DNA from 2 places in the Pseudomonas sp. 5Ae-yellow genome. Region 1 is predicted to be linked to the other one. Evidence: riboswitches for the same ligand, from Rfam matches in the RefSeq annotation. Region 1 holds a riboswitch; the other holds the start of a gene.
The links. Region 1 has a riboswitch for thiamine pyrophosphate ahead of thiC (phosphomethylpyrimidine synthase ThiC). Riboswitches for the same ligand answer to the same signal wherever they lie in the genome.

Region 1 (15,746 bases):
TTAAAATCCAATTCACCGCGCATAGCCCGTTCAGTGATCTCTGCTACGGCATCACCAACACCGGCGGCCTTGGCCAACTCGTCAATGACCTCTGCGTCAATCAGGGTTGAGTCCATGTCAAAAACGACCAGGCGGCGATTACGCCGAAAGATACTATCCTGCTGGAAAGCGATATCGACGCTCAACTCTTGTGCAATAGCGAGGAACTCGGCACGCAGCGCAGCAGGATCAGCTGGCTCGCCGCGCACCGAAAATTCGATACATCCCTTACCCTGGTCGGCAGGTAAGCCTTCAGGAATTCGGCCTGACAGACGATCAATATGATCTATGTTCAAATCATAGCGTGCGGTAATTTCGCTGACTCTGGCGATATGTTCTGCCGTAACGCGGCGTGCCAGCAGCGTAACTATGTGTCTGGGCTTGCCCTGCCCGGTCACCCAGCGCCCGTACTCTTCCGCGCTGACCGGGGTAAACCGCACCTGCTGATCCAGTTCATAGCCACGAAAAAGCACATCCTTCAGCACGTCTGACAACCCTTCTTCGCCCGTCATCTCGACCAGGATTCCAAAGGAAAGCGTATCATGAATAACGGCTTGGCCAATATCCAGGATGTTGACCTCGGCCTTCGCCAGCAGGCCGGTAATAGCCGCCGTCAGACCCGGACGATCCGGGCCGGTAATATTGATCAGGACTATTTCCTTCAAGGTAACCTCTTACGCCAAGCTAAAAACCGTATTCTAACCGGAATTGGCAACGACCTCACAGATGAACCCTTTTTCCATGCCGTGGTAATGGCTATACTCGCGGTTCAAGCCGCCAGCGGCCAGTTCTTGCCCACCCCAAGCCAATTCCGAGTCCTATTTTGAGCCGCTCAAGCCCGCCCCAAGACAATCTATTTCTGCGCAGCTATACACAAATCAGGCAAAGCTGCAGTAAATTCCGCTACGCGGTGCCACTACTGGTACTAATACCGCTGCTTGGAATATTGCTGCTGACACTCTGGTTTGGCAACAACCAGCTCCAGCGTGATATTGGTACCCAGGCAGATCGCGTAGGTGCAGCACTGGCTCGTCAGATCGCGTCAACCGCGGCTGAACCGCTGGCCGCGGGTGACAACCTGAGCCTGAACATTTTGCTCGCTGAGTGGAACCAGAACCCCTTAATCGCTCATGTAAGCCTTTATTCGACAGATAATCGAATTATCGCTGAAGCGGGTAACAAGCCGGCCACCCGCAACCGCGCTCCCGGTCAGGGGCGCTACATGTCAGCTGTTCTGCAACAAGAACAGGTGGCAGGCCAGATTCAGTTGATGTTGGCTGCACAACCATTCCGTCAGCCGGCGACCAACCTGATGCTGCATATAATCTGGAGCTTACTCGCTGTTTCGCTGGTCGCTGGCTTCACAGTCTGGTTATGGACAACGCGGCTGAGACGGGACCTGATCGCTATCGCCCAGTGGGACAGAAGCCCCAGTTATCCTGCACCAGCGAGCGCCCGTCATGATGAGCTGGGTGACTTTGCCCGCACCCTGACGCAACAACGTGGGCTTTATCCAGAGCCAGAGCCAGAGCCGGAAATACCGGTGGTCACAGAAATAGCCGCCGCACCCGCCGTCGACGAGGTTCAAAAAGCCCCCGTGGTCGTTGAAACCGGCGAGGTTGCAGACGCAGCAGCGCCTGAAGAAACAATCCATAGCGAAGCCTCGTTGACTGAAACGCCACCAACAGACACAGCTATTGATTCAGAACACGAGCCAGCCGACAACGACGAAGAGCTGGACGACAACGCCAATCCTCAAGTAGAAGATGAAGATGCTGCGGATACCCCGCTACCACGCCACGCGATGCTAGCGGTACGACTGGGCAATCAGGAAGCACTGCGCCGACTACCTCGTGAACGGTTACTGACGCTACTCGATCGGTATCGTGAGCACGTGCAACGTGCCGCGCAACTCTATGGTGGTCAACAACATACCTTGTTCGACGGCACCAGCGTGTTGATGTTCAGCCCTGGCGCTGAGGATACTCGCGATGAGCTGAATCACGGTCTTTGCTGTGGAGAGCTGTTGCGCGTGCTCGGGCATGATCTGCAGATTGAGATTGCCGATACCGGCATTGCTCTTCACCTTCAGCTCGCGCTGTGCCACGCCCCCGGACTCGATAACATCAGTGACGAAGCATTGAGCGAACATGAACTCTGTCAGCGTACGCTGGATCAACTGCAGCACAGCCGTAATCTTCTGCTGGTAGACGCTGAGCTGGCAGGCGCAGGCACCCTGGCTGATAGCGCTGTAGCACGCCGCCTGGCCAGCCAGAATGGTATTTACTGCATTGAGCGCCTGCTCGAACCCTATCAATCGATGGTAGAGAGCCAATTGAACAAGCTCTACAACCAACGCCAGGGCTGAGGAGCCTAGCCTGACTCAGCGCCAGGCTCCTGCACATGATGGCCTAGAGTCAGTGCAACCTAGTCGCCAGCAACTGGCGACTCAGGAGCAACATTGGAGCGTTCAACCGCGACAGCATCAACCTTCTGGAATCCGCGTGGCAACTTGTTGCCACGACGTCCGCGCTCACCGCAATAGTGCTCAAGATCTGACGACTTGAGGGTCAAGGTGCGCTTGCCAGCCGTCAACACCAGGCAAGCGCCCGGCGGAAGTACGGCCAAGCCGGCAACAAACTCTTCACGCGACTTAACCCGCGCCGATGGTAATGACAAAATCTTGTTACCCTTGCCCTTGGACAGCTGAGGCAGTTCAGACAGGCTGAATACCAGCAAGCGACCCTCATTGGACACCGCTGCCAACTGGCAACTCTTCAGATCTTGCACCCGCTGAGGTCTTAGTACCCGCCCACCCTCAGGCACACTAAGCAGCGCTTTGCCGTTCTTGTTTTTGGCCAGCAAATCAGAGCCCTGAGCAACAAAACCATAACCTGCATCCGACGCCAGCAAGTACAAAGCATCATCCTCAGGCATCAAGACGGTTTCAAAGCTGGCACCTGACGGTGGATTAAAACGCCCGGTCAGCGGTTCGCCCTGCCCTCTGGCAGAAGGCAGGGTGTGCGCTGGCAACGAATAACTGCGGCCACTACTGTCAATAAATACCGCCTGCTGATTAGTGCGGCCGCTAGCCTGGTCAAGGAAGGCGTCGCCAGCCTTGTAGCTCAAACCGGCGCCATCGACGTCATGCCCTTTGGCACAGCGTACCCAGCCTTTTTCCGACAGTACAACAGTGACGGGCTCAGAGGGCACCAACTCGGTTTCCGACAAGGCGCGTGCTTCCTTGCGCTCAACCAAGGGTGAGCGACGGTCATCACCGTAGGTTTCGGCATCGGCAATCAACTCATCACGAACCTTGTTACGCAACAAACGCTCGCTGCCCAGAATTTTCTCCAGACCATCACGCTCGGCGGCTAATGCATCCTGTTCACCGCGAATCTTCATCTCTTCCAGCCGCGCCAATTGACGCAGGCGGGTATCAAGAATGTAATCGGCTTGCAGATCGCTGAGCTCAAAGCGTGCAATCAGCTCAGCTTTAGGCTGCTCTTCGGTGCGAATGATATGGATAACTTCATCCAGATTAAGGAAGGCAACCAACAAACCTTCCAACAGATGCAAACGAGCCAGTATCTTGTCCAGTCGGTATTGCAGGCGACGGCGCACAGTGGCAACGCGAAAGCCCAGCCACTCTGTGAGCATGGTCCACAGATCCTTCACCGCTGGTCTGCCATCGGTGCCTATCACGTTCATATTGACGCGATAACTGTGCTCCAGATCCGTAGTCGCAAACAGGTGCTGCATCAACTCGTCCAAATCGATCCGGTTTGAGCGCGGCACTATAACAATGCGGGTTGGGTTCTCGTGATCGGATTCGTCACGCAGATCAGCCACCATGGGTAGCTTTTTATTCTGCATCTGGCCAGCAATTTGCTCCAACACCTTGGCACCGGACACCTGATGCGGCAGCGCAGTGATCACTATCTCGCCATCTTCGCGGTTCCAGACAGCGCGAGTGCGCACCGACCCCCGACCTGTGGCATAGATTTTCAGCAGCTCGTTGCGCGGCGTAATGATCTCCGCTTCGGTTGGGAAATCCGGCCCCTGGATATGCTCCAGAATCTCGTCCAGCCCCGCGCCCGGGTCATCCAACAAACGAACACAGGCGGCCGCCACTTCACGCAGGTTATGCGGCGGCACATCGGTCGCCATACCCACAGCGATACCCGTGGTGCCGTTGAGCAGCAGGTTCGGCAAGCGGGCCGGTAGCACCATGGGTTCATCCATAGTGCCGTCAAAGTTAGGCTGCCAGTCGACCGTGCCCTGCCCCAGCTCGGTCAGCAGCGTTTCACTGTAGCGCGCCAGTCGCGCCTCGGTATAACGCATGGCGGCAAAGGATTTAGGATCATCTGGTGCACCCCAGTTACCCTGCCCGTCGACCAGTGGGTAACGGTAGGAAAAAGGCTGCGCCATCAATACCATAGCTTCGTAGCAGGCCGAATCACCGTGCGGATGATACTTACCGAGAACGTCACCGACGGTACGCGCCGACTTTTTGTGCTTTGAGGTGGCCGAGAGGCCCAGCTCACTCATCGCATAGATAATGCGGCGCTGCACCGGCTTGAGACCATCACCAATATGCGGCAGCGCTCGATCCATGATGACGTACATGGAGTAGTTGAGATAAGCCTCTTCAGTAAAAGACGCCAGCGTACGACGCTCTACTCCCTCGAGACTCAGATCCAGGCCATCACTCATACACAATCTCCGTTATGGCTTGCCGTGCTGATGCCGGCCGCCGCACTACTTGTTCACTGATACTGTCGCAGCAGCAATTCACCGCCGCGCGAGCTGAAATCCAATTGCCGCAGCGCACTCATGCCCAGCAACACCTCTTCGCCACCCATACCCGGCACGATCCCCGCTTCCACGTCGTGCAGCACGATGTCACCAATGCGCAGCCTGTCTAGCCGGGTGCTAAAACCCGGCGCAGTACCATTAGCGGTTTCTACCATAAATCTCCGCCCTTGCTTTAGCCCCATCTGCTCGGCAAGTTCAGCCGGGACCGCCACAAAGGAAGCGCCGGTATCAACCAAAAAGGTCACGCCATGCTGGTTGATCTGGCCATCGACCAGAAAATGCCCTTGGCGATTTGGCTCAAGCAGCACCTCCACGGCATTATCCAAGTGAACCGAGTCAGGCTTTTGATTGGGATTTTGCTGACGCTCCTCTACCCCGCTAAACCAGTAGGCAGCCAGCAACAAACCGGCTGCCCAGGCGAGTATCAACATACCTGTGCCTAACCGACGTTGACTGGGGGGCGGGGCGTCAGTCACGTTTGGTTTCCTCCTGCCAGTCGCTCGGTAGTTCAAATTGAAAAATCCACGGTCGGCTATCACCATCCGGTCGCACGCGATCGTTGTTATCCAGACCAATCATGATGCCGTCTTCATTGATCAATAGTGCTTCGGCCAAGCCAAAGGGGGCGTCAGGGTAGAAGTAAGGTTCCGCCAATACCGTCTGAGCAAAAGACCAGCAACGCTCGCGCTTGCCCGAAACCGAACTACGCCGACAGACCTGATGCGCATTGCGCTCCAGTGTCCATAACTTACCCTGCCATAACACCAGATCAGAGAAGTCGGCGGGCAACACTTCTTTATTCAACACGCCCGGCGCAAAAGTGTCTGTAGGCAGGAATCGACGCTCAGCCAGCAGAACACAGCCCGCCAGTGGGCAGCGCCATTGGTCATCCTGACGTTGCAACTTCAGCAAACCGCGCCCTTGGCGCTCTGCTGCCAACCAGAGTGTTTCCGCTTCGGCGTCAATAGCCACGCCCTCAGCCAGGGCATTGACCTGTTGCCATAAGCCTCGGCTCTCTCCCTCGCTGTAGACCGCAGGGTCAAGATCCAGCCACTGGCCTTTGACCGCGGTTTCGCCTGCTGGCGGCAGCTTCAGCACACCCAACTGACTTTCACTAACCAGATAACGATTGGCCTGCGCATCGCAAGCCAGGCCTTCAAAATCCAGCGCGCGACCGCTCAATCCCCGCAGCCAGGCGCCAGCCAGCAGCTGCACAGGCAACATGCTGGGCGAGTCCTTGGGTAATTCAAAGTGTTCAGCGCTGGCTTGCCAGCTAGCACCAATGGTCTGCAATACAAACAGAGTTTGATCTTCACGGTCTGACAACGCCAACAACTGACTACCACAATACTGCAGCGCCGAAAGATTACCGCGCTCCATGCCATCAACCGGCAGCGCCTGCACCAGAGCCAGCTCAGGCGCTCTTTCAAAGGCATTGACGGGTAGCGCAACAAACAACAAAGAGGCCAGCGCAAGCTGTCTGACAAACTGGCTCAAAGCAGCACCTCGGCCAGGTTACCCTTGCTTTCCAGCCATATTTTGCGGTCACCAGACCGCTTTTTCGCCAGCAGCATATCCATCAGTTGCTCCGTGTCCTGCGTATCGTCCACGGTCAGTTGCACCAGACGGCGGGTATCCGGTGCCATGGTTGTTTCACGTAACTGCAGCGGGTTCATCTCACCGAGACCCTTGAAGCGAGTGACCTGAATCTTGCCACGCTTACCCTCGGCTTCTATACGATCAAGGATGCCCTGTTTTTCCGCATCATCCAGCGCGTAATAAATGTCTTTGCCGATATCCACGCGATACAAGGGCGGCATGGCGACAAAAACGTGACCAGCCTCTACCAGTGGGCGGAAGTGACGTACAAACAAGGCGCACAGCAGCGTCGCAATGTGCAAACCGTCCGAGTCGGCATCAGCGAGGATACAAATCTTGCCATAGCGCAGCTGCTCAAGACTGCCAACACCCGGATCGACACCAATGGCCACGGCAATATCGTGAACCTCCTGCGAGCCCAGAACCTCGCTCGATTCCACTTCCCAGGTGTTAAGGATTTTGCCGCGCAACGGCATGATGGCTTGAAATTCTTTGTTGCGCGCCTGCTTGGCGCTACCCCCTGCGGAGTCACCCTCTACCAGAAACAGCTCTGAACGGCGCGTATCCTGCCCCACACAATCAGCCAGCTTACCCGGCAACGCAGGCCCCTGAGTAATACGCTTGCGCTCAATTTTCTTGCCGGCCTTGAGACGACGACCAGCGTGACTAATCGCCAGTTCAGCCAGTTGCAAGCCGATATCAGCATGCTGATTGAGCCAAAGGCTGAAGGCATCCTTGACCACACCCGAGACAAACGCAGCCGACTCACGCGAGGACAGGCGCTCTTTCGTCTGCCCGGAAAACTGCGCTTCGGCCATTTTCAGCGACAAGACATAGCTGACCCGTTCCCAAATATCCTCAGGAGCCAGCTTGACGCCGCGTGGCAGCAGATTGCGAAACTCGCAGAACTCGCGAATAGCCTCCAACAGGCCGGCGCGCAGACCGTTGACGTGAGTGCCGCCTTGCGCTGTTGGGATCAGGTTAACGTAGCTTTCCTGCACCAGTTCGCCGCCTTCCGGCAGCCAGAAAACAGCCCAATCGACTGCCTCCTTGCTCGACGAAAGGCTACCGGTAAAGGGCTCATCTGGTAGTTTTGGCCATTCGGCACAGGAATCTATCAGGTAATCACGCAGACCATCTTCGTAATACCAGCTGTTGCTTTCACCATTCTGGCGGTCTTCAAACTCAACCTTCAAGCCAGGACAGAGTACTGCTTTCGCCTTCAACAGATGCTTGAGTCGAGCGATGCTGAACTTGGCTGAGTCGAAATAGCTCGCGTCGGGCCAGAATTTGACAGTGGTTCCCGTGTTGCGTTTGCCTACGGTGCCAACCACCTCCAGCTCTTGCACTTTTTCGCCGCTTTCAAACGCCATGGCGTATTCCTGGCCATCACGCTTGACGCGCACATCGACCCGCAGCGAGAGCGCGTTAACGACCGAAATACCGACCCCGTGCAAGCCACCGGAGAACTGATAATTTTTGTTCGAGAACTTACCCCCCGCATGCAAACGGGTAAAGATGAGTTCGACCCCCGACACACCCTCTTCCGGGTGAATATCCACTGGCATACCCCGACCATCGTCGCTGACCTCGAGCGCATTGTCCGGATGCAAAACGACGGTAATGGTACGGGCATGCCCGGCCAGAGCCTCATCGACACTGTTATCAATTACCTCTTGGGCAAGATGGTTCGGGCGAGTGGTGTCGGTGTACATACCGGGACGACGACGTACCGGGTCCAGGCCGCTGAGTACTTCCAGCGCATCAGCGTTGTAGGTCGATTGAGACATGATCTGAGCGGTTTTCCTTATTATTCATGGGCTGCCGGTAGTGCTCCAGCCGCGCTGAATGCCGTGCGAAACAGGGAATCTGCGACACATAGTATCCGTCTGGCACCACCACTGCCAATGGCCCGGTCCATTGATGCAAACAGGGGCCAAAACAGGCAGCAGATGGAAGGGGGGTACCAGCGAAAACCCGGTCGTGGTGCGGAGTTCAATAAACTCAGTAACCGGTCGCGCCAGGATCGGGAAGATAGCTGCCGGGAGGCAGTCGTGACACCTCGGTTTCGATTCGACCATCATCGTACAAGCGAAGCCAGCGGTAACCGGGCGCCAGGGTATCAGTGGCAAAATCCTCGCTATCGGTAGCAAACTGCACACAGGTAGAGGGCGTAGCCATCAGCCGCACTCCACTACGCTCCCCATCGAATGCTTGATGTACATGCCCCCAGAGCACCGCTTTGACCGCTGACTGGCCCGCTAGACGAGCAAAAAAAGTGTCCGCATTGCGCAAACCAATAGGCTGCATCCAGCTACAGCCGATGTCGACCGGATGGTGATGCAGACAGACCAGCAGATGACGATCGCCGGCGGTTGCCAAGGCATCATCAAAGCGCTGCAACTGGCTATCAGCCAGGTATCCGGCAACCGATCCGGACACACTCGAGTCCAGCAGCACGATACGCCAGCTGCCGATATCTACCCAATCCTGGCTCATACCGGAGGCAGCACCCAGACGCTGCATCATGGCGGCGTCATCGTGGTTGCCCGGTATCCAGTGACATGGCGCAGGCAGCTGCAAGCTGGCCTCGATAAAACGCCGATAGGCGAGCTCACTGGCATCTTGGGCTATATCGCCGGTAGCCAGGACCAGATCCATACGGGCAATCTCCGACAGCACGAGATCAACCACAGAGTTCAAACTATCAAGCGTATCAAGGCCCAGCAGATCGTCGCTGTCTGCCGCGAAAAGATGGCTGTCGGTCAACTGAACTATGCAGACATAATCCGTTCCCGCCAATTCCGCTAACGACATGGAAGCACTACTCCTGATTTTCTTCCCAGTTTCAATCATGCAGTCTGCCGCGCAGAGATTCCAGCACTTGGCTACCCCTCAATGCACAAAAGTGAACGACTGCGCACTTTGTCCATGTCGCTGGCAATAACCCAACCACTCGCCGAGAAACTGATTTAACTGATATTTTTCATCGGGTTGCAGCATCTGTTCATTCGGATAAGGATAGACCCCTCGAAAACGACGGCTGTTGTAGGCAGCTACCACTTCGGCCATCCCCGCATCGTGATACAGACGTACCTCCATACTCGGGGGGGTTACCCAATCGTGCTGCCGCTCATGTGACAACAGCAGTGTTGTGGTGTAACGACAGCGTTCCAACACCCGCATATGAAGTGCTTGCTGACTACCGTCCCCGGCATCAAGCGCGATGCGATGATCATCCTGCTCAGCCATCGCTGGCATTAACTTGAGCAATCGCCAGTAATTGGTCTCACACAAAGCCTGTAAGCCAATCAGGTCAACACGGTAGCGGGGTTTGCGCAGGGCGTTCATGGACGAGGCCCCAGGTTGTCACGTACCTGTGCAAGATTCATCTCCAGCCATTGCAAGGCGATAATAGTAGCGGCATTGTCGATCCTGCCGTCCGCAAGCGCCTGCATGGCGTCGGATCGTGACCAGAGACTAACGCGAATATCTTCGCCTTCCTCCTCCAGACCATGAATCCCACCTGCACCGCGGCTGTCGACTCTCGCTAGATAAAGGTGTACCTGCTCATCGCTCCCCCCGGGGGAAGGGAAATAGCGGCAGATAGGGGTCAAATCGAGCAGCGCAAGGCCAGCTTCTTCTTCAGCTTCACGATGCGCTACCTGTTCGGGCGCTTCATCCTTGTCAATAAGGCCAGCAACCAGTTCCAGCATCCAGGGTCGTTCGCTCTTGTCGATAGCGCCCACCCGTACCTGCTCAATCAGTACCAACTGATCCAGCCATGGGTCATAGGGCAGCACACAAACGGCGTCGTGGCGCACAAATAGCTCGCGCCGCAGCGAAGGGCCCCAGCCACCATTAAACAAACGATGGCGCAGGGTCAGCACATCTAGCCGATAAAAGCCCTTGAAACCGGTCTGCCGATCCAGCACTTCGACATCGGCACGGGTAAAGTCGGTCACGTTGCCCCCAAGGGTTGTGGTCAGCGCCTGGCCGACACACAACATGCGTAAACAAAAGAAATCTTGTCGCTGTCGGCCGGGCAAAGACCGCCCTGACCTGCAAACAAGCCTCTAAACTCGCATACCTGCGGGGGTAACGGCAAGCTTTCGCCGCCCGCTTTTAGTTGGGCAGCGAAGGCATCAGACTTTCTGGTAAAGCTGTGAACCGGTTGAGCGGAACTCCTGCGACTTTGCCTGCATGCCCTCTTCAACCGCTAGGTCAACTGCTTCAATGCGCTGCGCCGCCGCGTAGTCGCGTACTTCCTGGGTGATTTTCATGGAGCAGAACTTAGGGCCACACATGGAGCAAAAGTGCGCCACCTTAGCCGAGTCCTTGGGCAGCGTTTCATCATGAAAGGCACGTGCGGTATCGGGATCAAGGCCGAGGTTAAACTGATCGTCCCAGCGGAATTCGAAGCGTGCCTTGCTCAAGGCGTTGTCACGAATCTGCGCCCCCGGATGCCCTTTAGCCAAGTCGGCTGCGTGTGCAGCGATTTTATAGGTAATGATGCCGGTCTTTACGTCATCCCGATTGGGTAGCCCCAAATGCTCTTTGGGCGTGACATAACAGAGCATCGCGCAACCAAACCAGCCGATCATCGCCGCGCCAATACCGGACGTAATATGGTCGTAACCGGGAGCGATGTCGGTGGTCAGCGGCCCCAGCGTATAAAAAGGTGCTTCATCGCAGCACTCCAGTTGCTTGTCCATATTTTCCTTGATGAGCTGCATAGGCACATGCCCTGGACCTTCGATCATGCATTGCACGTCATGCTTCCAGGCGATTTTGGTCAACTCACCAAGGGTTTCCAGCTCACCGAATTGCGCTGCATCGTTGGCGTCGGCGATCGAACCGGGACGCAGGCCATCACCCAGCGAAAAGGACACATCATAGGCCTTCATGATCTCGCAGATATCGTCGAAGTGGGTATAAAGGAAGTTTTCCTGATGATGTGCCAGGCACCATTTGGCCATAATGGAGCCGCCACGCGACACTATTCCGGTCACCCTTTTAGCCGTCATCGGCACATAACGCAGCAGCACTCCAGCATGAATGGTGAAGTAGTCCACGCCTTGCTCGGCTTGCTCAATCAAGGTATCGCGAAAAATTTCCCACGTCAGGTTCTCGGCGATTCCATCTACTTTCTCCAGCGCCTGATAGATGGGGACCGTACCGATGGGCACCGGGGAGTTGCGGATGATCCACTCACGGGTCTCGTGAATATTTTTACCCGTGGACAAATCCATCACCGTATCCGAGCCCCAGCGAATACCCCAGGTCATCTTCTCCACCTCTTCTTCGATGGAGGAGCCTAGTGCCGAGTTGCCGATATTACCGTTGATCTTCACCAGAAAATTACGGCCGATGATCATCGGCTCCAGTTCAGTGTGGTTGATATTGGCAGGAATAATGGCGCGTCCACGCGCCACCTCATCGCGCACAAACTCGGGCGTTATCTCCTTGGGCACGGCGGCACCAAACCCGTGGCCTGGATGCTGATCGGCCAGCAGACCATCGGCACGAGCCTGCGCCAACTTCATATTCTCGCGGATGGCGATGTATTCCATCTCGGGTGTGATAATACCCTTGCGCGCATAGTGCATCTGGCTAACGTTGCGTCCTGCCAGCGCGCGGCGCGGGGTGCGCACATGGGCAAAACGCATGTGATCCAATGCTGGATTGGACAGACGGGCACTGCCGAACTCGGAACTCAGACTTGGTAGCACTTCGGTGTCGCCGCGGGCATCAATCCAGGCGCCGCGCACGTCCGCCAGTCCTGCGCGCAAATCAATCTGTACCCTTGGATCGGTGTAGGGGCCGGAAGTGTCATACACCAGCACCGGCGCGTTTGGCTCAACACCCTTATCAGTCTGGGTATCAGCCAGGCTGATTTCGCGCATCGGTACGCGGATGTCGGGGCGCGAGCCTTGAACGTAAATCTTGCGCGAGTTGGGAAAAGGCTGGGTGGCCGCGCTATCGGAGCCAGAGGTGGCGATAGCGGTATCAGAAGGCTTACTGCTCATGGTTATGCTCCACTGCGTTGATATGTGCAGGGAACCGAAAAGGCGTGCGCGCCCGTCCGCATTAACGGCAGAACGGTAGGCACATATCTCGATTCCTACGCCGGTACTAACCGGTTCAGGTTCAACGGGTATCATCTCAGCTGCCACAATGGCGGCAGCACCCCGTCAAGATTTGTCCACAGTCTAGAAGCTTGTCAGCACGCCTTCAAGCCACACCCTCCAGTATTTTCGGAATCAGCCAAAACTCATCTAACAGGTTAAAAAAAGCGCCAAGTCGGCCAGTTAGTGCAGTAAAAACACTTTGTTCCCAAAGGCTACCAATGCATTGCTTGACCGTGGGGCACCAGCTCTTTAGCCTTGGTTGACAATTCCAACCATGCGAAGGATTCATGCATGCTGCGCCCCTTGTTTGCCGCCTTGTTGCTCGCTGGCGTATCCGGCCATGTTGCCGCCAATACAGACCTCATGACCATCTATCAGGAGGCGCTGCTAAATAGCGCCGATCTGGCCGCCGCACAGGCTGATACCAGGGCCCGTCAGGAGGCCCTGCCACAGGCGCGATCTCAGCTACTACCCAATATCGGTATCGGCGCAGGCGCGTCGCGAGAAGATATTGATATCGATGGCGTCGGCGGCGATAGATATAACACTCACTACTATCAGGCCAGCCTGACGCAGCCCCTGTTTCGCGCCAACCGCTGGTTCGACTATCAGTCCGCGAAGTCCCTGAGTCAGCAGGCAGAACTAGAGTTTTCTGCGACCCAGCAAAATCTCATACTGGAAGTCTCCCAAGCCTACTTCAACGTATTACGTGCGTCCGACAACCTCGCGACTGCCAAGGCTGAAGAGGATGCCTTCGAGCGGCAAATGCAGCAGGCACAGGAGCGCTTTGATGTAGGTCTGTCGGCGCGCACCGACGTACTCGAAGCGCGGGCAGGATACGATACTGCGCGGGCAGCACGACTGACCGCGAAGACCAATCTCGATGTCAGCTATCAGGCACTGACGCGGCTGACCAACCAGGACTACGACAGCCTGTATGGCATCAGCCATGAGCTGCCGGTATTGCCGCCCTCACCTGCAAACCTGCAGCAATGGGTCGAGACCGCATCGACACAGAATCTCAACCTGCTGGCATCACGTTATGCCATTGATAGTGCTGAGGATGGTCTGCGTAGCAGCAAGGCTGGTTATGCACCGGTAGTCGATGCCTTCGTGCGTTACAACGACACCAATGGCGGCGCTGAAATCGCCCGTGCGGGCCAGTCGGCGAATGACACGGCGCTGACCAGCTTTGGCGTAGAACTGACGATGCCGTTATTTACCGGTGGCCTGACCACCTCGCAGGTGCGCGAGTCGACCTACCGCCTGACTCAGGCTGAACAATTGAGCGAGGCCCAGAAACGCCGCGTGGTAGAAAGCACCCGCAACCTTTACCGTACCGTCACCTCCAGCGTTGATGAAATCGACGCCCGACGCCAAGCCATTGTCTCTGCCAAGGCCGCACTGGACGCGACGCAGACAGGATACGAAGTCGGTACCCGCAACGTCGTCGACGTACTGGAGTCCCAGCGTAATCTGTTCCGTACCGTGCGTGACTACAATACCTCGCGTTACAACTACATCATCGACAATTTGAGCCTCAAGCAATCTGCTGGCACCCTAAGCCCGCAGGATCTTGAAGAGCTGTCGAAGTGGCTAATTGCGGACTACGATCCCGACCGCGATTTTATCCCCGAACCAACCGAAGAAGAAATCGAGCGGATGTCCATGGGGCGTCAGACACCTAGTCGGTCAACTGATAACAGCAGCACAGGCTCCACCTTCTGAACCTAAAGCAACACAGTATCCAACAAAAAAGGCGCCGTTATGAGGGCGCCTTTTTTGTTGGATACTTCTAACGCCGCCGTTTAGAGTCGTTGCTCAATCCCCTGCAGCAACAGCTCAAGCGCACCCTGGTTTGCCGCAACCACAGCCAGACCCGCATCGCCCGCCTGCTTTCGCGCTTTAGAGTCCTGCAGCAACGTCAGCAAGGCTTCTGAGATGCCCTGCGAATCATTAACCAATTGCAGCGCACCAGCGCCCTGTAGCAGGTCATTTATTTCGGTGAAATTAAAGCGGTGCGGGCCAGACAATACCGGCAAACCCAGTGCTGCGGGCTCCAGATAATTATGCCCGCCATTGGGCACTAGAGAACCGCCAACAAAGGCGACATCGGCACAGGCATAAAGCATGACCAGCTCCCCCATGGTGTCGCCGAGCAATACCTGATCCGTTGGCGCCGGCGAACCGCCCTGACTACGCCGAACCTGCAACAGGCCTGCGTCCGAAACCTGGCGAGCAACGCTGTCGAAGCGCTCAGGATGGCGCGGCACCAGTATCAAAAGCGCATCTGGCAACGTCTGCAAAAGCACTTGGTGAGCGCGCAGAACCTGTTCGTCTTCCCCTGCATGGGTACTGGCGGCAATCCAGACAGGACGCTCGCCCCAGTTTTTGCGCAGCGCATGTGCCTGAGCCAGCAATGCGGCGGACGGACGAAAATCGAACTTGATGCTACCCGTAACCATCATCGCCGACTTATCTACCCCCAGCGATGAGAAACGCAATGCCTCTGCCTGGCTCTGGACGGCAACCCAGTCGAGCGCGGCAAACATCGGTTTTACCAGCCAGCTAACCCGCTGATACCCCCTCGCCGAGCGCTCCGACAGTCGCGCGTTGGCCAACACCAGGGGTACCTGGGCTCGCTCGCACTCGGCAACCAGATTAGGCCACAACTCAGTTTCCATAATAATACCGACGCGTGGCTTCAGTTTGCGCAACAACCGACGCTGCAGCCAGGGCAAGTCATAGGGCAGATAAGCATGCCCCACCTGCCCACCAAAGAGTTTGCGAATCTGCTCTGAACCGGTCGGCGTCATACACGTAATGGTGATAGGCAGATCGGGATGACGCTGCATCAATTCGCGCACCATAGGTGCCGCCGCAATACTCTCCCCCACCGAAACGGCATGCACCCATATACCGCCCTGGCGCACATCACCGCCTAAAGCAAACCGCTCGGACCAGCGTCTGGCGTACGCTGGCGCCCGCCAAGCCCGATAAATCAGACGCAGCAGTATCAGCGGGATGCAAAGGGTAAAAAAGATACTGTAAAGGGTACGGGTCATGGCTTCTTCCTGTGATCAAGCGCGACATAGAGTAGCAGATGTGACCCGCGGGCCCGGCAGTGTCTATACTAGTGCTTTGCCGCGCCGGGCCGAA
Region 2 (15,746 bases), on a different contig from region 1:
GCTGCTGGGCACAACGGCCAAGATGCTGTTTCACTGGCAGGCTCTGCCTGACGCGGGTAATAACGCAGATACCCAAATAGTTGCCGGTGCCAATGGCGAGCAGAGCTACCGACTCGAACGCCGCGTAGCCATGGCTGGTGAGCGTATCAGTGATGCGCAGATGGCCTTCAGCCCCGACACTGGCCAGCCGGTGGTCACCTTCAAGCTCGATAGCCAGGGAGCCAAGCTGTTTGGTGAGATAACCCGGGACAACATCGGCCGACCCCTGGCCATCGTTCTCGACAATAAGGTGATTACCGCGCCAGTGATTCGCAGCGTCATTGCTGGCGGCAGCGGCGAAATCAGCGGCAGTTTTTCTACTCAAGAGGCCAGCAACCTGGCGCTGCTGTTGCGCGCCGGCGCTTTGCCGGTGCCGCTGCATGTGATTGAGGAGCGCACGGTCGGCCCGGATCTGGGCAGCGATGCGATTGCCATGGGGCTCACCACGGGGCTCATCGGCGCAGCCATGGTGATCGCCTTTATGCTGGGTATCTACGGTACCTGGGGCCTGATCGCCTGCATTGGCCTATCGGTCAACATCGGACTGGTATTCGGTGTGCTTGGCGCTTTGGGTGCCACCCTCACGCTACCGGGCATTGCCGGTATCATACTGACCGTGGGTATGGCGGTGGACGCCAATATCCTGATCAACGAGCGGATTCGCGAAGAGGCGCGCCGCGGAAAGTCGGCTGCCATGGCCCTTAAAGAAGGCTTTGATCGCGCCTACAGCACCATTTTGGACTCCAACCTGACCACCCTGATTGCCATTAGCTTGCTGTTTCTGTTTGGCAGCGGGCCGGTAAAGGGGTTTGCCGTCACCATCGGCATTGGCTTGCTAACCTCAATGTTTACCGCCATTGCGGTGACGCGCCTGATGATGGAAAAAAGCATCAAGGGGAAAGAACGCCAGCCGCTGAAAATATCCGGTATCACCTGGCTGGATAAAACCAGTGGGCGTGGGATTGATTTTCTGCGCGGACGATTTATTGGACTGGCTGCCTCTGCGCTTCTGTCGATTGCATCGATCGCCCTGTTTGTGCAGCCGGGGCTGCACTATGGCGTCGATTTTACCGGCGGTACCGTGATCGAAGTGCAAGCTCAGTCGGTCACGGTTGATCAACTGAGACAGTCGCTGGAAACACAAAGCCTGGGGGCGGCCAGCATTCAGGAATTTGGCGATGATGGTCACTTTTTGATTCGATTGGCGGCGCCAGCCGGTCATTCAGGCCAGACAGCCACGCAGGTCGACGAGATCAAATCAGCGGTAACCCAGCTGCAGGCCACAGCGGAATTTCCGCGTGTCGATATGGTGGGCCCCAAGGTCAGCGGTGACTTCAGTGATCTCACCATACTGGCGATTCTTGCAGCCGGGGCCGGCATGCTGCTTTACCTCTGGGTGCGCTTCGAGTCGCATTTTGCCCTGGCTGCTACCTTGACGATTGCACTGGACCTGACCAAAACCATTGGCTTTTTTGCGCTCACCGGCGTCGAGTTCAACCTCACCGCTGTGGCTGCCCTGCTCGCCTTGATTGGCTACTCTGTCAACGACAAGGTAGTGGTATTTGACCGTATTCGCGAGAACCTGCGGCTCACCCCGGACAAACCCATGTTGCAGCTATTGAACGAGAGCATCTCGTCTACCTTAACGCGGACCATCTTTACCTCGGTGACCAGTTTTCTCGCCTTGCTACCGATGGGCATCGCCGGTGGCGCTGCGGTGGCCAGTTTCGCTCTGCCTATGCTGTTTGGCATCGTGATCGGCACCAGTTCGTCAATCTTCATCGCTTCCCCGATTCTGTACTACCTTAGCCAACGACGGAAACGTAAGGGGTTAGCGCAATTACGGCCCACGGCTGAAGAAATACAAAAACAACTGAACGCTATTCCCTGAGGAATTCGATATGTCCTGGATAATGCTTATTGTCGGCCTGGTGCTATTGATTTTTGGTGCCGACCTACTGGTGAAAGGTGCGGCCAGACTGGCCGCGAGTTTCGGCGTGCCAGCACTGGTAGTTGGCTTAACGGTAGTGGCCTTCGGTACCAGCGCGCCTGAGTTGGCGGTCAGCGTCAAGTCGGCCTGGTCAGGGCAAGCCGAATTGGCTGTGGCCAATGTGGTCGGCAGTAACATATTCAATATCCTGTGTATTCTCGGGCTAGCGGCGCTCATTTCTCCGCTGGTTGTGTCGGCCCAACTCATCCGGCAGGACGTTCCCATCATGATCCTGGTGTCCGCGGCGGCCACGGCCATGGCCTGGGACGGCAGTATCGTGAAATGGGAGGCGGCGTTGCTGTTTATCGGATTGCTCGCCTATACCGGATTTCTGTTCCTGCAGGGCCGCAAGCAGGGTCTGGAGACGGCTGACGCAGACACCGCCGGGCTTTTGCAGCAGAAGGCGCCACTCTGGCAAAACCTCGCGTTACTGGTTGTTGGCTTGGTCCTGCTGGTGTTGGGCGCGCGTTTTCTGGTGCAGAGCGCAGTGCAGATAGCCTCGTCCTTTGGTGTCAGCGATGCGGTGATAGGTCTCACGATAGTAGCTATCGGCACCTCGCTGCCGGAGGTCATGACGTCTGTAGTGGCTACCCTGAAGGGCCAGCGCGACATCGCTATCGGCAACGTAGTTGGCAGCAATATATTCAATATTCTCTGCGTACTCGGGTTGTCAGGTCTGGTCTCGCCGGAGCCTTTGCTGGCCAATATGCAAATGGCATCGCTGGATATGCCGGTGATGTTGGCTGTAGCGCTGCTGTGTTTGCCCCTGTTCTTCGTGGGTGCAAGTTTATCGCGGTTGGAAGGCGGGCTATTTCTCGTGCTTTACGCCGCGTATGTCTGGTACCTGATCGCACTCACACTCAACCTGGGGTATCTGAGCGACCTGCGAACAGGCATTATTTTCGTGCTGGTTCCCCTGGTGGCGGTCTACGTCACTACGCTATTAGGTGTCGACCTAAGGCGGCGCCTCAGATAACGCATGCGCGACGCTGTGCCACCTTGCTCAGCAGGCCGCCAGGCACGATGATGTCTTTGGTCCAGCCACAGTCGGCTTTCCCTGCAGGTAGCGATGAAGGAGTTAAAGCGTAGATGAACGACACTACAAAGCCGCTGTTTGGCACAGCAGACGCCTCTTATCAGGCGGCCGGCGAACTGGCGGGAATTCAACAGTTAGTGACTGATTTCTATCAGATTATGGACACCTGGAGCGGTGCAACCAAGATCCGGGCCATGCACAAATCCGATCTTAGTCAGTCTGCTGACAAGTTGACCTGTTTTCTGTCTGGCTGGCTGGGCGGGCCGCGGTTGTATCAGGAGCGCTATGGCTCGATCAGCATTCCCGGCTTTCATGCTCAGTGGCCGATAGATGCTCAGGCTCGAGATGCCTGGCTAGGCTGCATGCAGCAGGCCATCGAACGCCAGCCGTTCAGTGCGGACTTCAAAGGGTATCTATTGGCTCAGCTTAGCGTTCCGGCCAATCGCGTCGTACAGGCCAGTCAGGCCCGCCTGCAAGCCAGTCAGTAAGCCCGCTGCAGCTCGCAGACGCAGCATTTACATCAACTAGCTCCGCTGGCTCGAATCAAGAGCCAGCTTTACCAGCAGCACGCGCTCATTGCCAGCCGATGGCAGGCCCCACACGTCGGTAGAGGGTAGCCCCTGAAACGGAATACCCACCCATTTTTGCTTTGTACTCAAACAACTTTAAATCACCTTCCATATCGGGATTTCAACAAAAAACGCCGTAGTTACTAAGCGCTCAGATTAGCCGCAGCCTTCCAAGCCATGTATGGTAGTTACATATATAAGCGATCTGGCCCGGCTTGGTAATGTCCAATGACGTAGCCAGATCTTCTCTTCAAACGCTCTCAGGAGGCTACATATGAAGAAGGATCCCACTAAAGGTTTCATTGCACTACTCGGTTGGGCACCCAATGCCGTCGAAGCAGCAGCTACCTTCGACCGCCGCTATGTTGTTGTGGCACCTGAATGGGCGGAAGAGTATTGCAAAACCCATAACATCCCCTATCTACCCTGGAACTTCGAGCGTTTAAATGATCGCTCAGTGGAAATTGCACAAACCCTGAAAGACATGGGTGTCGATGTTGCTATTCCGCTATTCGAAGAAACCGTAGAGTGGGCTGGTGCGATCAACTCGGTGCTGCTCGACAACCCTCGTTTGTTTGGTCAAGCCATGCTGATGCGTGACAAATCGCTGATGAAGCGTCGAGCGCAGCTGGGCGGCATCCGCGTAGGTATCTTTGAAGAAGCCCATGACCGCGAGGACGTTATCCGCTTCCTCAAGCGCGTCAACCAGACCCTGCTAAAGCTGGACGGTGACCCGAACGATCCAATCCACTTCAAGGCCTTCGATAAGGCTGGCTGCCTTGGGCACCGCGTTATTCGTACGCCTGATGATGTTGATGCCATTCCGGATGATGAGTTTCCGTCACTGATGGAGTCGCACCTGGACGGCTGGGAGTTCGCGGTAGAGGCATGGATTCACAACGGCAAGATTCGCTTCCTGAACATTTCCGAGTACGTGCGCCTGGGTTATTCAGTGCATGTGCCTGCGTCACCTAGCCTGGAAGCCTACCGCCCGCAAATCGTCCAGCAGATCGAAAAGCTGATCAAGACCTTTGATATCGAGTTCGGCATGATTCACCCCGAGTACTTTGTTACCAGCGATGGTGAAATGTACTTCGGCGAGGTCGCTTACAGACCGCCAGGCTTCAAGGTTTTCGAGCTTCTTGAGCGCGTTTACAAGGGCTTCAATGCGTATCACGCAACCATGCTGGTATTTGATCCCAAAACGACTGAAGAAGAGGTCAAGGCTTACTTCCCGCGCGAAGTTGAAGACGCGACTGGCTACGCCGGCTGCTTTGGTGTTTACCCACGCCGCCGCGTTGTGAGCAAGCTGGAGATGCCTGAAGAGACAGAAGATCACCCTTACTTCGAGTCCCATGAGTTAACCACTCCGCTGGAAGAAATGGTAACCAAGCGCACGGCGTTCGGCACGCATTGGGGTCTGCTCTACTTTGTCGGTGAGGACTCTCAGGTGATGCACGACCTGCTAAAGCGTCAGGAAGAACTCGACTTCTACGTGTAGCGCTTCAACGACTGGCCCCCTATTATGGGTCGCAACAGTTTGAGCAAGGGGAAGTGTGTGGTGAACAGCGATACCATGAATCAGGTTGATGACAGCAAGCTGCAAATGTTGTTGTCGCGATTCGATGACGCCGTTCAGGCGATGGCAAGTGCACCTGCGTTTGCCAAGATCGGCAAACTCGACCGGGTATTTGATACCGGGCGTCGTGTTCTGCTGCAAGAAGGTGGCTGTGCCGCCGTCGCTGCTCGCGCCCAAATAATAGAGGCCGCAGGGGTCTTTATGGGCTCAGACTGGGATAGCCCACAAACCCTGGTTCCGGGACTGACCGGCCTCACCTTGCGCAGCCCGGATGCCAACACGCTGGTGATCGAAGCATTCAGCCAGCTGCGGCTGCTGGCTGTCTCGCGCGGGGACTACGCCCACCCGACCATTAGTGCCGAACAGGCGCATCATTTCCTCACCCAGGTTTTGGCCAGCAACCTTGTGCTGTTATTCAGCCCGCCCAGCGAAGCTGAGCGTGAGACTCAGGGCAAGCTGGTAGCGCTACCGCGCAACCTTCTCGAACATTTAGCAAGTTGTATTGGCTATGAATACATCATTGATCAACTGATTGATGAGATTTGGCGTATTCAACAGCAGCGGCCCATTCAAGTCAGCTCTGTGCGACGTATGATTACCCAGATAGCCATCTGCCAAGCCAATCCTGATATCGATCTTGGCACCAGCGGCCAAGGGGCGGATCGTCTAGTCAGCAGCCTTTTTGGCCCGACCCATGCGTGCCGTGAAGACCCCGGCGTAGAGGTCTATCAAGAACGGCTTGAGTATATGGACAACACCGCATTGCAGAGTGAGGCCACCGGCTTCGCTCGGGCAATGCACGACACCGGCCTGGTGTCTGCCTACCACACGGTCCTGGTCAGACACCTGCTCAACGAAGGTGAGCATCTGCTTTCAGAGGCTTTAGGGTTGTCATCCACCGGCCGCGATTGCCTGATGTGCTATCGCGAGCTGGCGCTCAGTCTAATTGATGCCTGCGTGTTTCCGGCAACGCCACAGGCCATTTACGGTTTATCGTTGATGCTGGAGCGCGGCATTCTGTATCAACCTCCCGTGGCTCCGGCGATGTGGCGACAGCTAGGGTTGCCGCTGAGCACCTACGCTCGTGATCGTCTAGCGATGGCGTTTGGTGATCAGGCTACGCCTGAGGCCTTCTTGCTTGAAGGCGTACTTTGCATGCTCGGCCTGCCGCTGGGCGTGGGTCAAGGCAACAACCCGACCTGTCAGTCGGCGCGCGCCCTGTCCATGTGGGCCTACAACGACCCGGACTACATGCTGCAAATGGTCACCTGGGCCGCGCGTGATAACGAAATCATCATGCACTTCGAAGGTCAGCCGGTCTCCTCCCAGGAAAGCCTGTCGGGTGTTGCAACCAGCCTGCCAATCGATCTCGATCCGGTCTCACTGATTGTCGTACCGCATCTCGACCGTATTTATGCCGAGATGGGGCGGCGTTGCATTGGCCGCGAAGGCGATCCGCACCGCTGGGTCAATCCGGAGTTTCATGGCTGGTGGTCTGGCCGAGGGTTTCGGCTGAATGTTGATGTGCCGACGGGCAAGTTAGTTGATCTTGATAATTTTTTACGCCACTTTTATGCGGCTTATCACCCTTTTCACAATGGCAACCAGCCCCTGATCCATCCACAACCCGCAGGTATCGCGGTGACTGATAGCGCTGCGCGCTTTATTGGCTGGCATGCGATTACCATTTTGCGCGTGACGCTAGACCCAAAGGATGTGATGCGCGTTTACTTCTTCAATCCCAACAACGATAGCGGCCAGAACTGGGGCGACGGTTTAACCGTGAGCACTGCCGGTAATGGCGAACGCTTCGGGGAAGCCTCACTACCCTTCGAGCAGTTTCTCTCACGTCTGTATATCTTCCATTATGATCCTCTTGAGCACGGTGAGATGGCGAGCGTCACCCGTGGCGAGTTGGATGAAATTATTGGCTATATACAGCGAAGCTGGGGCGCCGATCGGCTGCCTGCTGGCGAACTGCAAGGTGATAGCGGACCAGCAGCCTGATCAGCTTTCTGGCTGATCTTCTGCTGCTGATAGCTAATTCTCCCCTTCCTGAAGCAGCTGCAATTTCAGGGTGCCCAGTTGCTGGTTACCGGGCGTCAACGCAAGGCCGACATCAATAACGTCAAGCGCTTCCTTGCGACGCCCAATAGAGTTAAGCGCTACCGCGTAACCATAGCGGTAGCGTACGGTCGTTGGCGAAAACTCAAGTGCATCGGCTAAAGGTTCAAGCGCCTGCGCTAGGCGCTTCTGTCGGACCTGCAATAACCCCAAACTGAAATGCAAAGACGCTGCCTTCGGCAAGCGCTGCAACCCATCCTTTAACAAGCGCTCACCATCAGGGTCGCGCAACGAGCCGCGGTAAAGATCCGCAAGATTCACGTAGGCAGCTTCAAAGTATGGGTCTAGCAGCAGAGCACGCTCGTAAGCCTGCTCTGCCAGCGCCAGTTGGTTGCGTGCCTGATAATAGAGGGCTAGATTCACCTGTGCTGAGGGGCTATCTGCATTAGCTTGTTGTACCGCAACATACTCATCCAGCGCATTTTGTAGATCACTTCGCTGCTCTGCTGGCACCTGCTCTGGCGTAATATCCAACAGTTGTTCAACGGCGCTAATACGAACCGTGCGGATAGAGTCCGTTAGCAACGGCGCCGCCAACTGCCAGCGTATGAAGGGTGCGCGCCCCGCCAGCGCACGCAATGCACCAAGCCGCAACTGTGAATCAGGATCGCCCAGAGCCAGGCGGACATCGTCCAGCACCTCTGGCTCAGGCCAGTCTTGCAATAAGCTGGCGGCGGTCGCTCGGGCAATCATCGGTTGTGTTTGGTTACTCAGCAGCGCTAACAGTGCCTCGGGTGACTGCTGCTTACCGTTGCGCGCCTCATGCAGGGTTTGCGCATAGTCTTGATGGCCTTGTGGGATATGGCCATACCATTGCTCGACCTGATCCGCAGCCCATTGTGCGCTCTGCTGCTGGTGGCAACCGTTACAGGCATTAGGCACGCCAAGACTAAGAGTCTGGTCAGGGCGCGGAATGCGCAAACTGTGGTCACGGCGTGGATCGACGCCCATATAAGTGGTCGCTGGCATATGACAATCAACACACTGTGAACCGGCAACGTCTTGATGAAAATGATGCTTGGGTGTTTGGTATTCATCGGATAGGTGGCATTGCAGGCATACGCCATTGCCGGGCGCACGCAGTTCCAGGCTGTGAGGATCGTGACAGTCGCTGCAGGTCACGCCAGCGTCATACATTTTGCTTTGCACAAAAGAGCCGTGTACGAAGACCTCATCCTGAACCTGGCCGTCAGCGTGATAAAGCCCTTCATCCAGGTTGGCCAACAGAAAGCTCTCGACCAGTTGCTGCGCGGGGGTATTGTCATCAAAGAGTTGGGCGCGGCGGGAGTGGCAAGCGGCGCAGACCTGAATCTCGGTTTCAGTCGTTTTGACCAGGCTACGTTCTGGCCGGCCGCTTTCTGGGTTGTGCTGCCAGATGGCGTTGTGGCGTTCATCAAACTTCAACGTCAGCCCTTTCTGGCTGACTTGCTGAGCGCTCAGTTGTTGCGGCGCCGCTGCCCACTGCAGATGCAGCGAGCCTGGGCCGTGGCAGGATTCACAGGCTACATCAATATCGGACCAACTAGTCTTGTAAGCATTACGGACCGGGTCATAGTTACGTTGCAGGTTGGTGGAATGGCATTCAGCACAGGTCAGATTCCAATTGAAGTTGCGCCCGGTCCAGTGGAAGGCCTTGTCCGAGTCATCGCCATTAAACTCAGGATTGAGCTGGAACCAGCGCTGACCGCCCTGCTCTTTTAGCCGCGCATCCCAGGCTACGCTGAACGCCTGATAGCGACCGCCGGGTAGTTCCAGCAAGTATTGCTGCAAGGGATAGATACCGAAGGTGTAACGAGCCAGGTAATCCTGATACTCACCCTGTTCATTAGCGGTGTTAATGACGAATTCAGCGCCCCGGCGAGAAAAGCGCGTCGTTATGCCGCCGAACTCAAAAACCGCATCATTGAAGTCGCCCAATACGCTTGTGTCAGTGCTTTTTTGCATTGCCAGATCATGGTGCGAATCAGCAAAGCGCTCAGCCTGCTCCGCATGACAACCCACACAGGCTTCCATCCCAACAAACTCTGCGACCAATGCAGACTGGCCAGCAGGTTGAATGTCTATGATGGCAGGATGCACACTGGGCTTTTGCACCTCTGTGTGCTGAGCCCACCAGGCCGCTACAGCCAATAGCAAGACTAATATCGCCAACAGCAGAATCAGACTCTTTTTGCGGTCGCCAGCGGAGATAGTAGGTGCAGTGCTGCTGTCTTCTTTGCTTACTGGCGCTTTCTTTTTATTTTGCGTGCTGCGCATCGTTTTGGCCTTGTTCGCTCCTGAGCCGAGCCTTCGTAGCCTCGCCGCCTTCGCTAGTCTGCGTGTTGAATACGCGTACCCAAGGTATGCTGCTCACCGGGCTGCAACACGCGAGCATCAGGCCCGGCGTTAGCTGCCTCGATACAAAGCATGCGCAGATAGCCTTCGGCAGGAAACTCACTTAACCGCAGGCTTTTATCCACCCACGGGTTCCACACCACGACTGACTCACTGCCTTGACGCTCAACCACGACCGAGTTGTCGCCTGCATGCAAGCACAGGTTATCGCCATGACCATAATAGATGCGGTCCAGCTCTGCCTTGAACTGCACATCGCCTGCTTGGGTTTTGTGTGTCCAGCCATCCAGCGCATCGATATAACACGAGGCATCCAGCCCGCTGATGCGCGCCTGGTGAATACTGCCAACGGGTAAATAGGTATGTAACGCCTGACTCAACTTCATGGGTTCCGCGCCCATATTGGTGGTGGTGAGCTGCACATCAAGGCCTGCGCCCAGACGAAACTCGACATACACCTGCCAGGGCTCGCCCGGCAACTGTTCACTGATACAGGCGGCGGGCAGGTCAAAGCGCAGATATACACCCTGGCTATCTTCCGTGGCGGTGCTAAGCACCCACTTGGCACGCCGCGCTATGCCGTGTGCCGCCGCTGGGCGATCACCACCAAACCAGGGCCAGCATAGCGGGATACCGCCGCGCAGTGATTTTCCCGGCAGCTGCGGATCATCGGGGCTGACCCACAGCAATGGCAGCTGTCCCTTTGGCGTGCATTGCAGAAGATGAGCCCCTTCCAGCGCGATCCTGGCTGACACTTGCGGGTGATCTATAACAACAAAGGTCTTGCCGGCGGGGTTATCTATAAGTTGAATGCAGTCTGGCAGCATCAGCGAAAATCCATCGTGAAAATTCAAGGTTATCACGCAGGAAGCGTAAGTACCGCGACACAATTACGCTGACGAGCTTTTGCTATATAGGTCGCTTTATCGGCAAACTGCATAAGCTGTTCAAGGCTGGCATTACCGTCGCTCGATGCCGTCACACCAAAACTGCAGGTCAGCTTAATCAGCTTGCCTGCATAGTCAACGGTCATCGCCTCAACTGCCTTACGCAGTCGTTCCGCCATATCGCAGGCCACTGCAATATCGGCGCCGGGGAGCAGCAGAGCGAACTCTTCACCGCCGACACGGGCCAGCACATCGCCAGCGCGTATTTGACTACGTACCGTGTCGGCGAGCGACTTTAGTACCTGATCGCCAGCAGCATGCCCATAGCAATCGTTGACCTGTTTGAAATGGTCCGCATCAAATCCGATCAACGCTAATGGCTGGCCCGAGCGTCTGGCTTGATCAATAGTCGGTTGGCTCAAGGCAGCAAAAGCTCGGCGATTGTTCAGTCCAGTAAGCTCATCCTGATAAGCCAGTTCTTCAGCGCGCAACTTGGCTGCACCAAGCTCAGCCTGCATGTCCTTCAGCTCGGTTATATCCGTGGCAATCTCGATGCGCACCAAGCGTCCGTCAGGCCACAAAATCGCTTGATCACGACACTGATACCAACGCTGGGTAACCGTGTTGCGAAACTCCCATATATGAACCTCTCTGGGTTCACCATTGCTATCAAGCAGGCGGCCATTAGTGCAAAAGCTGCAAGGCCCCGATTGCCCCTGCTGCAGCACCTGCCAGCATTTGCGATTACCGGCTTCACCCCAACGTTTTCTGCTGTAGGCGTTTAAAAAGAGCAGATCGTAGCTTTGCATATCAGCTACATAGATCGCTGCATCAATACTATCGAGAACGGTCTCAAAGGCACGCTGACTTACGGTTTTTGACTGCTGATCCTGCGCTTTAGTGTCTGGCATATAGCTACCTGCTTACGTGCTGTGCTGCTGAAAGCCGTTATTCAGTTGTTGCTACCGAGCCTCGGCACATAAGGCCATTATCGGCGAAAGACCACGCCAACCCCAAGGAAATATTAAATAGCCATCAACCTACGCTGACAAGTCGATGTATGACATCATATTGCCGCTGTAAGCCCCATAACAATTCAACTCGTCGCCAGGGGAGTTCAAGCAGAGCCAAGGCCTGCTTTAGCTGAGAACCCGTTGGTCAACTGACCAACCAAACCCTGGAACCTGATCCGGATAATACCGGCGGAGGAAGCGCGACATGTCGTATCTGAGTCTGGCTGCCGTAACGGCTGCCTTGTTGTTATTTATATGGATTGGCCTCAGGGCCCGCCAACCCGACACCGGGCTGGACGACTACATTACCGCACGTAACAGTCAGGGCGCTCAAGCACTGGGGCTGTCATTTCTGGCATCTGGCATGGGCGGCTGGATTCTGTTTGCCCCGCCAGAAGTGGGCGCACTGGTCGGCCCGGTGGCATTAGCAGGCTACGCTGTCGGCGCCGCCCTGCCCTTTATCGTACTTGCCTTTTGTGGACCCGCTATCCGCCGTGCACTGCCTGAAGGTAGAAGCATAGGCGAGTTCGCTCAGGCCTGCTTCGGCGGCGGCGTGCGTCGCTGGGTCGCTTTAATCTCGCTGTTGTATATGAGCTGCTTTCTAATTGCCGAACTGACTGCAATCGGCGCCATCACCGGCATGCTCTCCGATGTTAATCCGGCACTGGTGATTGTCGGCGTTGCGCTGGCGACCCTGGTTTACACGGTTTGGGGAGGTTTGCGCGCAAGCCTGATGACTGACCGCTGGCAAGCGTGGATGCTGCTTGGCCTGCTGCTGGTTGTAGGCTATGTCGCGCTACAGCGTTTACCGCACATTGACACCAGCGCGCCTATGCCAGGCATTCCTGCAGGCGCTGCACTGGGTGTGGCGCTGACGCTAGTGATCGCTGTGACCGCCGCCAATCTGTTTCATCAGGGCTATTGGCAACGCGTATGGGCGGCAGAAGATGCGACCGCTCTGGGTAAAGGCGCACTGCTGGGTGGTATCACCACGGTTCTGGTGGTGGCGCTGGTCGGCGGCATGGCCATACTGACGGTTATGAGTGGCGCTGATATCGGCTCACCCCCAATCCCCTTCTTCGCTATGCTCAGCGACGCACCGGCTTGGCTAAGCCTGCTGGCGCTACTGCTGGCGTTAAGCCTGGTTGCCTCGTCGGTCGATACCTTGCAGAACGCCATCGCTTCGTTAGCCGTGACCGAAAAGAAAGGACTTTCTATCGTCGCTGCACGCTGGTTTACCGTGGTGCTGATGGTGCCGGTTGTGCTGATTGCCCTGCAGGGCATCTCGGTATTGCGATTGTTTCTGATAGCTGACCTGTTGTGCGCGACTGCGGTAGTCCCTGTCCTGCTGGGACTGTGGTCGCGGATGACACCCCTGGCTGCCATAGCCGGCTCTGTTGCAGGTTTGATCGGGGCAGTTCTGCCCGGCTGGGTCGCCAGTGCAAGCCTGACTCAAGGCATTCTCATTGCCAGCTTTCCCGGCGGCGTACCCAGCCTTGGCCCCTTCGTTGGCGCGCTACTCGCCTCCACTCTGGTCAGTCTGCTGGTTGCCTCTCTCGCTCCCCGTAGCGCTTCGACAGAGCTGCATCGATAAACGAGAATATCTCGATCACAGCGAATTCCGCGTAGACCATCTATAGTCATCTAAGCCAAAAAACAAAAAACAGAAGGCTGCGTTGACTATGGAACATCATGATGTGATCATCATCGGTGCTGGCCTGTCCGGCATCGGCACTGCTTGCCACCTCTCCCGCGAATGCCCTGAGCACAGTTACCTGATACTTGAGCGCCGAGACGCTATCGGCGGTACCTGGGACCTGTTCCGCTACCCAGGCATTCGCTCAGACTCCGATATGTTCAGCTTTGGCTACGCTTTCCGTCCCTGGAATGCACTGCGCACACTGGCTGACGGCCCAGCCATCCGCCAGTACATTACCGATACCGCCGAGGAGCATGGCGTCCTGCCGCACATCAGCTTTGGTCAGGAGACGCAGCACGCCAACTGGGATTCCAAGACACAGAGCTGGACTGTCAGCACGCTCGATAGCAAGGGTGCAAGACACCTGTTCAGTTGCGACTTTCTGATCAGTTGCACCGGTTATTACGATCACAAACAGGGCTACCTGCCCCATTTTCCGGGGGTTGATACATTTAAGGGACGCTGTATTCACCCACAGCACTGGCCGGAGGATCTAGACTATCGCGGCAAGCGGGTGGTGGTCATTGGTAGTGGCGCAACGGCGGTAACCCTGGTCCCAGCCATGGCTCAAGAGGTTGCTCATATCACCATGCTGCAACGCTCGCCCTCCTACATCATGTCCGTTCCCGCGCAAGATACCTTGACCTCCGTACTCAGCCATCTAATGCCAAAAAGCTGGGCCTACCGATTAGCTAGACGTCGCAACATTGCCATTCAACGCTGGATTTACAAAGCCGCTAAACGTTGGCCAGATAAGACCCGCCAGTTTTTACTCAAGGGCGTGAGTGACAAGCTGCATGATCAAAGTCTGATGCGCCACTTTACCCCTGACTATATGCCCTGGGATCAGCGGCTGTGTGCAGTGCCCGATGCAGACTTGTTTGCCGCCATCAACAGCGGCCAGGCATCGGTTGTCACCGATCAAATCAGCACATTTACCGAGGATGGGATACGTCTGGCCTCGGGGCGGGAGCTTAAGGCGGATATCGTCATAACGGCAACCGGCCTGCAACTCCAAGTGCTCGGTGGTACCCAGCTGACAATAGACCGCAAGCCATGCGACATCAGCCAACGTATGACCTACAAAGGAGTACTCCTTGAAAAAGTACCCAATATGGCGTGGGTATTCGGCTACACCAACGCGCCCTGGACATTGAAAGCCGATCTGGCGGCAGCTTATATCTGTCGCCTGCTGAATCACTTAAAGGCCAGCGGACTGGCCGTAGCCCAGGCCGCTGATCGTGGTGATAACCGGCAAACTGATTCAATGATGGGCGCCCTGCAATCAGGCTATGTGGCGCGCGCCAACGGAATATTGCCACGCCAGGGCGCTGCACTGCCTTGGCAACTGCTGAACGCCTACGAGCTGGACTCAGTCATGCTGCTGGACGACCCCATAGAGGACGCGATTCTAGAGTTGATACCGCACGAGAGCGGGAAAAAGGTGCCAGATCCAGGGGCAAGCAAAGCTACCGCCTGACTATAACAACCGCAGGCAGTTAATCAGCCGACGCCGACAGCGACTCAGCCGCATCGTTTTTTGGCTCGACCAAAAAGAGCGTCAGCAACGCCAATGCAGGCATGCCGCCCCCCAGTATGGCTGCCATCGGCCAGCCGCCGTGGGCATATCCCCAAACGCCAATCGCACTGCCCACGGCCCCGCCAACAAAAAACGTGGCCATATAGAGCCCATTCAAGCGGCTGCGCAGATCGGCGCTGAGGCCATAGATAGCGCGCTGCCCCAGAACTACGTTGCCTGAAACGCCAAAATCCAGGAGGACGGCGGCCATCACCAACAGCGCCAAAGAGCTGGCTGAGCCCAATGGCAGCAGCAGCGTGATCGCAAAGGATATTATGGCAAACAGCATAGCCGCGATAGTGGCTTGCCTGGTGAGGCCTGCATCCGCGACACGGCCAGCCAATGGCGCAGACACCGCACCGGCTACACCTGCTAATGCGAATAGCGCGATACCGGACTGCGACATATTGAATGCGGGACCGGCCAACAGCAGCGGCGTGGTCGTCCAGAACAAACTGAAAGCACCGAACATCATGGCCTGATAAAAGGCGCGACGTTGCAGAATCGGGGTTTTAAGAGCCAGACCACCCATGGAAGCCAACAACCCGCCATAGCTGATAGCCGCCTTGGGTAAGCGCGGTGGCAACACCAGCCGAATGGTAATCCCCAGCACCAACATCACCAGTGCAGAAAACACGAAAACCGCATGCCAGCCATAAAGATCGGTAATGAAACTGGCTACCGGGCGAGCCAACATGATGCCGAACATCAAGCCGCTCATCACATTGCCAACCACCTGACCACGACGCTCTTCGCTCGCCAGATGCGCAGCTAGCGGTACGATCACCTGAACCGCCACCGCACCCACACCAATCAGTAACGAGGCGATGAGAAATAGCGCTGCGTTATCAGCAAAGGCGGCGCCGATAACGGCCAGCATCGACAAGCCAACCATAG

Region 2: linked by a shared signal. The riboswitch ahead of H4J77_RS09030 (sodium:solute symporter family transporter) and the one ahead of thiC (phosphomethylpyrimidine synthase ThiC) in region 1 are both predicted to bind thiamine pyrophosphate.

What each region holds. Positions count from the first base shown of each region.
Region 1 is NZ_JACGWE010000009.1:118,198-133,943, forward strand. It holds gene serB (phosphoserine phosphatase SerB) at 1-704, opposite strand, end outside; gene H4J77_RS08210 (hypothetical protein) at 863-2,407, shown strand; gene parC (DNA topoisomerase IV subunit A) at 2,467-4,755, opposite strand; gene H4J77_RS08220 (TIGR02281 family clan AA aspartic protease) at 4,809-5,288, opposite strand; gene H4J77_RS08225 (esterase-like activity of phytase family protein) at 5,326-6,354, opposite strand; gene parE (DNA topoisomerase IV subunit B) at 6,351-8,246, opposite strand; gene cpdA (3',5'-cyclic-AMP phosphodiesterase) at 8,461-9,273, opposite strand; gene H4J77_RS08240 (DUF1249 domain-containing protein) at 9,352-9,807, opposite strand; gene H4J77_RS08245 (NUDIX domain-containing protein) at 9,804-10,421, opposite strand; gene thiC (phosphomethylpyrimidine synthase ThiC) at 10,602-12,485, opposite strand; TPP riboswitch at 12,561-12,660, opposite strand; gene H4J77_RS08255 (TolC family outer membrane protein) at 12,879-14,315, shown strand; gene waaA (lipid IV(A) 3-deoxy-D-manno-octulosonic acid transferase) at 14,396-15,652, opposite strand.
Region 2 is NZ_JACGWE010000011.1:24,211-39,956, reverse strand. It holds gene secD (protein translocase subunit SecD) at 1-1,930, shown strand, start outside; gene H4J77_RS09065 (calcium/sodium antiporter) at 1,941-3,005, shown strand; gene H4J77_RS09060 (group II truncated hemoglobin) at 3,119-3,553, shown strand; gene H4J77_RS09055 (acetyl-CoA carboxylase biotin carboxylase subunit family protein) at 3,909-5,135, shown strand; gene H4J77_RS09050 (hypothetical protein) at 5,211-7,220, shown strand; gene H4J77_RS09045 (ammonia-forming cytochrome c nitrite reductase subunit c552) at 7,254-9,593, opposite strand; gene H4J77_RS09040 (D-hexose-6-phosphate mutarotase) at 9,647-10,498, opposite strand; gene H4J77_RS09035 (GGDEF domain-containing protein) at 10,531-11,469, opposite strand; TPP riboswitch at 11,658-11,787, shown strand; gene H4J77_RS09030 (sodium:solute symporter family transporter) at 11,777-13,165, shown strand; gene H4J77_RS09025 (NAD(P)/FAD-dependent oxidoreductase) at 13,254-14,750, shown strand; gene H4J77_RS09020 (MFS transporter) at 14,770-15,746, opposite strand, start outside.